One region of the Rhizobium sp. BK377 genome, then DNA from elsewhere that is predicted to be linked to it. Evidence: predicted binding sites of a transcription regulator. Region 1 holds the regulator's gene; each other region holds the start of a gene.
What was found. The regulator LexA, encoded in region 1, represses DNA repair genes until DNA is damaged. The targets are predictions, from matches to a motif close to TGTTCNNNNTGTGTTCNG.
Positions count from the first base shown of each region.

Region 2: FHT92_RS08460 (fibrinogen-binding protein) is a predicted target of LexA. The motif match lies at 1,648-1,665, and genes of this name have one in related genera.
Region 3: FHT92_RS24770 (ImuA family protein) is a predicted target of LexA. The motif match lies at 1,892-1,909, and genes of this name have one in related genera.

Region 1 is NZ_JACIAC010000001.1:98,802-102,063, reverse strand. It holds gene FHT92_RS00470 (ComEC/Rec2 family competence protein) at 1-1,323, shown strand, start outside; gene lexA (transcriptional repressor LexA) at 1,304-2,029, opposite strand; gene FHT92_RS00460 (VOC family protein) at 2,225-3,112, shown strand; gene kdsA (3-deoxy-8-phosphooctulonate synthase) at 3,109-3,262, shown strand, end outside.
Region 2 is NZ_JACIAC010000001.1:1,706,999-1,710,260, forward strand. It holds gene FHT92_RS29830 (hypothetical protein) at 1-20, shown strand, start outside; gene FHT92_RS08455 (response regulator transcription factor) at 25-807, opposite strand; gene FHT92_RS08460 (fibrinogen-binding protein) at 1,678-2,622, shown strand; gene FHT92_RS08465 (hypothetical protein) at 2,760-3,262, shown strand, end outside.
Region 3 is NZ_JACIAC010000007.1:206,832-210,093, reverse strand. It holds gene FHT92_RS24775 (Y-family DNA polymerase) at 1-1,166, opposite strand, end outside; gene FHT92_RS24770 (ImuA family protein) at 1,084-1,842, opposite strand; gene FHT92_RS24765 (hypothetical protein) at 2,047-2,355, shown strand; gene FHT92_RS24760 (Ku protein) at 2,510-3,262, shown strand, end outside.

The sequences.
Region 1 (3,262 bases):
ATCTCGGGTTTTGCCGTCTCCGCCGAACGCGCCTTCATCATGATGGCGATCATGCTGGTAGCCGTCTTCTTCGACCGTCCGTCGATCAGTCTCAGAAACGTGGCGCTTTCCGCTCTCGTGATCCTCGCCGTCTCGCCATCGGAAGTGCTCGGACCAAGCTTCCAGATGTCTTTCGCCGCGACGCTTGCCCTGGTTGCCGGCTACGATCTCTGGAAGGGGCGCCCGATGCGGGAGAATGCCTTTGCCAAGCTGCCGATCATGAAACCCTTCTTCGTCGTCGGCGGATTCTTCGGGGGCGTCTTCCTGACGTCGTTGATCGGTGGTTTCTCGACGGCACTGTTTTCGATCGAGCATTTCCACCGCCTGACTGCCTATGGCCTGCCGGCAAATCTCGCGGCTATGCCGGTTATTTCCTTCATCGTCATGCCGGCCGGGATGCTGGCGATGCTGCTGATGCCTTTTGGCCTTGATGGTCCGGTATGGCAGGTTGCAGGCTTCGGGCTTGATCTGGTGATAAAAATCGCAACGACGGTATCGGGCTGGGGTGGCAATATTGATGTGGGCCGCTTGCCCGGTTGGTACTTCCCGGCAGCCGTCTTCGGCTTTCTGCTGCTGACCCTGCTCAGAACCCGTCTGCAGCACATGGGAACCGCAATTGTGGCGGTCTCAACGCTTGCTGTAGTGCTGCTTCCGTCACAAGCGATGCCCGACATCGCCATTTCCGAAGATGGCGGCCTAGTCGCTATAATCGACGGACAGGCGATGGCTTCGAACCGTGAAAAGCCGCCCGCCTTCATCTTCGAACAATGGCAGAGGGCACTTGCGATCGAAGAGCATCAGAAGCCGGTTATGCTCCAAGTTGCCAAGGCGCCACCCACTGCGCCAGACGGCAAAAGGCTGCAGCTCTCGCCAGAACAACAGGATGAAGCGAGAGAGGCGATGAAACAGTCAGTTGCCACCGGTCGCCCTTCACGCTTCTCCTGCCTGAAGAGCGCCTGGTGCACCGCCTTGCTCGGCAATGGAAAGAAACTGACCGTCATCGACAATGCTGCCTATCTCGGGCCCGCCTGTGATACGGCTGATATTGTCGTGACCGCTGTTCGATTGCGCTTCGACCGTTGCCGTTCCGGCGCGCTGCTCTTTACCGGCGAAACGCTGCGCAAGACGGGTTCTGTTGAACTTCGATTCACCGATAAAGGAGCGGAGGTCGCAATCGCATTCGACACATTGCGGCGCCCTTGGATGCGCCACCGCGCCTATGACTGGCGCAGCAACACATTCGCAGACGCCAGCCTGTCGCCGGTCAGTGATAGCGGCGAATGAGGCCGACGAGCTTGCCCTGGACCTTGACACGGTCCGGTGGAAAAATGCGGGTCTCGTAAGCAGGGTTTGCTGCCTCGAGCGCAATCGATGCGCCCTTGCGGCGGAAGCGCTTGAGCGTGGCTTCCTCGTCATCGACCAGCGCGACGACGATATCGCCCGGATTGGCGGTGCTGCCATTGCGGATAATAACCGTGTCGCCATCGAAAATCCCGGCTTCGATCATCGAGTCGCCGCGAACTTCGAGGGCATAATGCTCGCCTGAACCCAGCATATCGGCGGGAACGGTGATGTCATGCGTATTGTTCTGGATTGCCGAGATCGGAACACCGGCAGCGATGCGGCCCATGACGGGAACGGAGACCGCATTGCTGTTATCGGCCGCGGGTGCGGGCTTTGCCGAGGCAGGAGGTGCCACCGGCTGGGGTTTGCCAAGACTGCCCTCGATGACGCTCGGCGAAAAGCCGCGCCGCTGCTGCAGGCTTGGGTTATAGGCTTCCGGCAATTTGATGACTTCGAGCGCACGAGCCCGGTTCGGAAGCCGGCGAATGAAACCGCGTTCCTCGAGCGCCGTGATCAGCCGATGGATACCGGATTTTGAGGCCAGATCCAGAGCGTCCTTCATTTCGTCGAAAGACGGCGGAACGCCTGACTCCTTCATCCTTTCGTGAATGAAAAGAAGGAGTTCCTGTTGTTTGCGCGTAAGCATGGCGTCTAACCCCATCTTGAAACAAATCCAGAACGGACACTATATGTTCCATATGTGTTCTGCAAGTAGCTAAATTTTCGTAAAACTTCTGTTCATTCTGTCGAGAATTTTATTTTTCTTGGCCCCCAAGCCTTCCCGGCCTTGTCTCATGGCGCTTGCTGAAGCACATCTCCTTGTAGTTGCTGGAGGGAACTGATGAGCCAAGAAACGCTTCCGATCGATCATCTCGTTTTGCCGGTTACCGATATTGATCTTGCGCGCGAAAGGCTGGGCAAGCTTGGCTTTACCGTCGCGCCCGATGCCCGACATCCCTTTGGCACGGAAAATGCCTGCGTTTTCTTCGCCGATAAAACCTATATCGAGCCGTTGGGTGTGGCGAGTGTGGAGGAAAGCGAGGAGACGGCGCGTGAGGGGAATGTTTTTACTGCCCGCAACCAGGCTTTCCGCTTCCGCTGCGGCGGCGAGGGACTGTCCGCCATCGCCTTCGCGACAGCGGATGCGAGGCATGAACATGCTCGGTTCGCGAGGGACGGCATAAGTGCAGGTTCTGTGCTGCAGTTCGAACGTCCTGTGAAAATGCCTGATGGTACCGAAAGCGTTGCCGGCTTTCGGCTCGCTTTTGCCGGCGATCTCCGGGCGCCGGATTTCTTTCTCTTCGCTGTCGAGCGCGTCAACCCGCTTCCTGCCGACCGCAGCGCGCTGGAGACTCATGCCAACGGCGTGACAAACATTGCCGAGATTGTTCTCACCGCGCAGGAGCCGGCAGCCTTCAGCGAGTTCGTTCGCACGGCCGCAAAAGCTGCCTCTGCGGAGGAAACGAGTTTCGGGCTGGACGTCCCTACCGGAAAAGCGAAAATCAGCCTGATGACCCCTGAGGGGCTGGAGGCCTACTACGATCTGGTGATACCGGATACCGATCGCGGCCTGCGCGGCCGGGCCGTCCTCTTTGCCGTCGGCGATCTGGCCGTGACAGAAGCGCATTTGGCTGCTAACGGGGTGACCTATACACGCAAGGGCAACCGTATTCTGGTGAAGCCCACGCCCGGACAGGGCGTGCTCTTCGCCTTCGAGGAAACATCATGAGCTCCACTACCAATGCAGAGGTCCGGATCGGCGAAGGCGCTGGCCAGGTTCTGTTTTCCAATTCCGCCAAGCTTTCGCTCATCGCAGGCCCGTGCCAGATGGAAAGCCGCGAGCATGCTTTCATGGTTGGTGGCACGCTGAAGGAGTTGT
Region 2 (3,262 bases), 1.6 Mb from region 1:
GCTCGTCCCGGATGGATTGATGGTCTAGTGCGGCCACCTGCCGGAGAGATCGCCGCTGTCCGACGTATCGTTGAAGAAACGTGAGGCCGCTTCCGTGCGATTTCTCACATTCATCTTCTTATAGATATTGCGGACGTGGACCTTAACCGTGTTTTCGGACAGGTGAAGCTTGTCGGCAATGATCTTGTTCTGCGTGCCCTTGCAGATGAGGTCGAGGATCTGCACCTCGCGCGTGGTCAGAGCCGCCATGCTGTTGCGGCGAAGCTTCAGCGCATTGGCACGCGCTGCGTCGACGGACTTCGTCTGGTATAGCGAGGGCTCAAGTTGTGCCGTCGCGCGGTTGGACAGGCGACCTAGAAGTGCGGATGGAAAATGCTCGCCGCCCTTCATCAGCAGGTCGATTGCCGCCATGAAGACATCCAGCCGCAGATTGAGCGGAAGGACGCCATCGACGACGCGCGCTTCGACAAGACGGCTGATATAGGGTTCCATCATGTCGATAGCTTCGACGACAAGGCCGATGGATGCGTCCGGACGGCTTTCACGAACGACCTGCAGCGCATCGTGCAACTCGGCGCCGGCGACATGATAGAAAAGAACAAGCCGCATGTCTTGAATATCCTTCTCGGATATGGACTGCGCGCTCGATACGCTTACGACATCGAAATTCGGGAATTTCTTTGCCAATGCCTCAACCATGCATTCGGAGAACAAGTCCGCCTTAGCGATTACCAGGACTGTTTCTCCGTTCGGGCTCAGTCTTCTTGCCTGATCCGAATTTCCGACTTCCGACCCAACCATGAACATATACGCCTCCCCTAGCGCTACACTTTACAAAACTCGGAGCATCTACTCCCATTGGCGCGATGGCGGGTATTACATGCCAACGAACATTGCCCCTAGGCATGTGACCGCCTTATCTTTTAGGCATTTCTTAATTATGGTAATATGAATTACGAAGGAAAGAAATGGCCCAAATGGGTTAGTTGTCACAAAGTTATATTTATTTTTTGCCACTTTATGGTTGTATTTCAGACAAGAAACATACCAGCGGGCGGTATTTCAACTAAATCACGATATAAAGCGGCGTGTATTAGTTCGAGACATACGAAAGCAACGTGGTAATGAACAGATGATATTTTAAAATAAGAGAGAGAACCTTACGGGCTTAACTTCGCTATATCGCTATCATTCGAAGCAGTCTGATTCCGAGGCATGGAATGCTGTCCCGAATTCGTACACAGCTTCGCCGGGTCTGCGATCCGGCGCGGCTTAATCAGTGTGCTGAAGCCGCCTCTCGGATGCCTTAGCCCGAATTGATATCTATCGGGACCCATTTTTTTCCATCAGTCTGCGATAGTCGCCCAAGCGGTGACGTGAAAATCAAGTATCGGCATGTGTTTTTGATACTTGGTCTTCTTTCGAGGAAACTCAAAAAGAAGTTCGACTGTCTTGCTCGCGCTCATATCGAGTCCGGGACCGGATCTGTGCGTCTTTGTACTGAGTAGGCACTATCCCAATACAGAATTTGGCCAACAAATCGCGATAATCTGCAGGTGAAAAGGTACCAAGTACATCTGCCCATATTAGCGCAATGGAGCAAGCGCGAGCAAAGATCCCATTTGAGATGAGAGGGACTTCGAAAGCTGCTCCAGTTTTTTTCTGGAGGGAACTGTAATGCCTTATGATTCCAAGGGTTCGGATGACGACACCGTCAAGGTGGGCGCTTTGGCCGATGGCTTTTCCAGCGCCATAAATTCGACCGAAATCGATGACGATTCCACAGGTTACGTCGGCGGTATCGCCAATGGCGACAATCGCAATAACACCGACAACAGCACGGACGTCAACGTCAATGCCGACGTGGACGTGAAGGCCGACAACGGCGACAACCGCGACAATGAATACGACTGGTCCTACAAGTCGGACGACGACACCAAGACGACCACCATAAATGACAACGACACAACCACCACCACGAAGTCGGACTACGACTGGAGCTACGATTCCAAGTCTTACAGCGACAACGATACTACAACGATCAGCGACAACGACACGTTCACCAAGACCGAGACTGACATTAAGACGGTCACGGATACCAAGACGACCAGCGACAGCTTCAACAAGACGGACACGGATTTTGCCGTCATCCATGATGTCAAGGACTTCGGAAACCTCGGCGTTGCCGGCCACGACCTTACCTTTGACATCGGCGATGACTTCTCCTTCACCCTCGATGTCGACAGCATTCTCAACAATTCGCTGAACGGCGAGGGCAACGACACCGGTTTCAGCATCGTCCAGGCGAACCATCTCGCAGATCAGGATCAGGCCTGGAACGTCAGGATGGACAACGCCGGTGCTCAGAATCATCTGAATGCGGATGCCGGCACCGCTCATGGTGCTGACGGCGTCGATATGGACGGCAAGAGCTGGGATCTCAAGACAGGCGACGACGTCGCAGGCACTTCGACGGCAGATGCTTCCGCGATCCTTGCCAACTCGGGCTTCCATCTGGAGCTCGTGCAGGGCGCCAACATGCTCAGCAATACAGTCGACTCCAGTGTCATCGGCGGCAACTCGCATGTTTCCGATGTCGGCGACGACAGCAGCGGACACTAACCTCCTAGACCAAGAAAGGACTGCACCGGCCTCGGCCGGTGCAGTTTGAATGCTTGCGTGCGAATTGACGAACAGCGCGGCTCCAGCAGAAGGGGATCGCATGGCCGGTCGTTTCTTCGACAGGGAGGGCCAAGGCAATGCAAATCGAGAAATTCTCAGAAATCATCGCCCATTTCATCGGCATATTCGAAACGACGACCGAAGAGATGAGGCTGCGTGCGGAGCTGACGGAGGGCACGGGTCCTGCGGAAAACGATCCGGCGCTCGACGATCTGGTCAACAGCGCTCCCGCCTTCGCTTCCGATCTCATGCTCAAAGATTACGATCCCGACGTCGACTACAGAAGTGTGAGCTATGATATCCTCTACAGCAGTCCCCATCGGTTCGGCCGTCCCTTCGAGGAAAGCCTCGAAAAGCTTTCCGAAATCGCCCACCGCGACGTGCCGCTGCCCCGGTTCGGCAGCCCGCAGGACATTGATGTCGAAGCCGAGGAAAAGCTGGAAGTTTTCAATGGTCCCGGCTCGGCGAGCGGATACGCCACGCAAATAAACATGCTCGATGACGATGATTTCCTCGACATGACGAATGGCGACCATGCCCCGCGCGATACGAACTTCGTTAGCGAACGGCTGGCCGAGTT
Region 3 (3,262 bases), on a different contig from region 1:
GCCACGGAGCGCTCGGGGACGTCGGAAGCAACTGGCGTGACCCGGTAGAGACGTTGGCCACGGTTGCCGAGGATGTCGACCAAGGGCGTGATATCGACGACCTGCTCTTCGATGAGGGACGCGGCGGTCTGCTTCTCTTCGAGCGGCTCGGCCATGATTGCGGCGAGGACCATTCGCTCGATCCCGTAGCCCGGATCGATTTTCTCGATGCGGTCGCATAACAGTTTGGAGAGACGGGCCGGGTCACGCACAGGCTTCGCCAATCCGGCTCGCAGGGACTGCCTCGTATTGTCAACCCGATGGATGATGAGATCGGACCGCCTGACGCCGAGACCGCGGCTCTCCAGTTCCGTCGTCAGCTGGCCGACCAGGCGTCGGACGTATTTCGCGATCGTCTCGGCAGCACCGATCGGTTCCTGAAAATTGCGCGACACCTCGACCAGCTCCGGCGTGCGAAGCGGCTCGATCGGTTCGGCGACGCGCCCGAACAACTGGTCGAGCCGTCTTCCCGGCTCCGGACCGAACCGAAGCGTCAACGGCGCGCGCGGCAGTACCGACAGTTCGCCGACTGTCTCGATGCCCATGGCCCTCAATCCCTGGGTGGTATCCAGCGGTAGTCTCAGGCAGTGGATCGGCAGTCCGACCACCGCCTTTGCAAGACCTCCTATCGGAACGACCGTCGTCTCGGCAGATGTCAGGCGGGCGACCGCATGGGCGGCACCCCGCGTGTCGGCAACTGCCGCCCGTGCTGTGAGACCCCGCGCGCGAAGCATGTTCACCAGTCCCGAAATCAGCCGATCCTCGCCCCCCTGAAGATGGTCGGCCCCTTCTGTGTCCATCACGATCCCGTCGGTACCGTCCACTGCGACGACCGGGCTGTACTGCCGCAGCGCCCACAGCGCCAGGCGTTCGAGCGCAGCAGCGTCCGCGGTGGGGTCGGCATCGACGGTCACAAGATTGGAGACCATCGCCTGCGCCTTGCTTGCCGGCATTCCGGAATGGAGACCAAGCTTTCGGGCGTTATTATCCGCAGCCGAAATCCAGCGTTTCGATCCGCTTTTGGCGATCACCACCAGAGGCTGGTCAGCCGGAACTGCGTCCTTGCCGTGCCGTCTGATCCGGTCTGTCGGCAGAAACGGGAAGTAAACAGATACGACCCTTGGCATCACAGGCTCCTATTTCGAACTCAGCACACTCGCCTGCTTTCACGCGCATCAATTCGGCCAGCCACCTGGCCCGGCCTACTCCGGAAACGGGTAACGGCTCAGAGGGCAGCACGCTGATCCGCCATCTTGTCGTCGACGCTGTCGGCTGACCGTAGTCAGAGGCCTCGGATTGTCTCCTCCACCTCCTGAGAGCGATCGCCATCGTGCCGGTCTTCTCGGCAGCCAGATGCAGGCGGCGCGACGCGGTCATCGGCAATCGGACCAATTCCCCGATCACAGCTGCAAGACCTCCGAACGCCAGGCCCTCTTCCATTGATGCCAGAACATCCTCCTCGCGATCGCTTTCGCAAAAGATGACCCGATCGGGGTGCAGTCCCGCTTGCGAGACCGCCGGAAAAAACAGGTCAGGCCTCGTCAGGCACCAAAGCACCTTGCCCTTCATGCGCGCCGCTATTCCGGCCACCATCAAAGCGGCAGCCGCGCCATCCACCGTTCCCGTCCCGCCACCTGCGAACTCGTGCAGAGCACCGCAGCCCAGTCCTCCGCCAGGAAGGCTCTGGTCAATCTCCGGAACGCCGAACGGCAGGACAAGCGGTTTGGCTCGCTGACCTCTTTCGAGGTGTCGAATGCGCTCCCTCAATTCGAAAATAATGGGCTTCGCACTTGCCTGGGCCATGGCTGTTCATCATTCAGATTCAAGTTTTCTAATTGCGCAACAGCGCATATGTTCCTTATTTGTTCCTTGAATGAATGTGAGTCAACGCGCATGTATCGGGTGAATATTCCTATACGACGACAATCTATACTCGAGTTAATCGAAAAAACATCTAAAAATCAAACCAATAGCTGGTCGATCGCGACTGTATCCAAGATGTCATCGATGAGAAAAAATACCTATAACCAGCTGACCATCCGCGAATTCCGCGATCCGATTATTTCCGTTGAATGCCTCGCATGCGATCGCCGCGCCGATCTCGACCGCCAAGCATTGGTCAAGCAATACGGAGCGAGCCTCAGCTTCGAGCAGCTTCGAAGACGCATGTCCATGGGTTGTCCGAGAATGGTTTCACTCGATGGGATCGACCGATGCCAGACCCGGTTTCCAGGTCTGATCGACGCGCGAATGCCCCTGGAGGCAGCCGACGGGGAACGACCTCAAATGAGGCGGCGCCTTCGCCATACCCCTTGAGGCTGCCCTTGGGCCGTGGAATTTGCGACGCAGACGTGCTGGAATCGCCTTCTCAACATCAGGTGGCAAGCCATTGAAATTAATTCGTTTCGCATCGGAACGAATCACCTTCGCCAGACTTGAGTCGACAATCGTCGATCAGGAGTATCGCGTCATGGCGCCAGGACATCGTGCCCAATGGAAGGGGTTCTTGAAGGTTGGAGAGGTGAGCTGCGGCGTTGCGCTCTATACAGCTGCCTCAACAGCAGAGCGTATCACCTTCAACACGGTCAACAAGGCGACGGGCAACCGGGTGAACCGCATCTTCGTCGACAGCGAGACCGAGGAGCCGGTGCCGAAAGAGGAACAGACGAAGGGTTTCGAGATCGACGATGGTCGCTACATCATGATCGATCCGGAGGAGATCGCCGCGACCATCCCCGAGAGCAACAAGACCCTGGAGATCGAAGCCTTCGTCCCCTGCTCCGAGATCGACGACGTCTATTTCGACAAGCCTTACTACCTGACGCCGAGCGACCGGGTGGGATCCGATGCGTTTACACTGCTGCGGGACGGAATGAAGAGAGCGAAGGTCGCGGCGATCGCAAGGACCGTCCTCTTCCGACGCATGCGCACGGTTCTCATCCGCCCGCATGGCGCCGGCATGATCGCAAACACTCTCCAATACGATTATGAGGTCCGCTCGTCGAAGACGGCGTTCGAAGAGATACCCAAGCTGAAGATCGAGGGAGAGATGCTCGATCTTGCCAAGCATATCATTTCGACGAAGATTGGCGAGTTCGACCCGGCCACTTTCGATGACCGCTATGAGCGGGCTGTCGCCGAACTGGTCCGCGCTAAACTCGAAGGCAGGTCCCTTCCCAAACCGAAGAAGGTGCAGGTTTCGAAGCCGAACGACCTTTTGGCC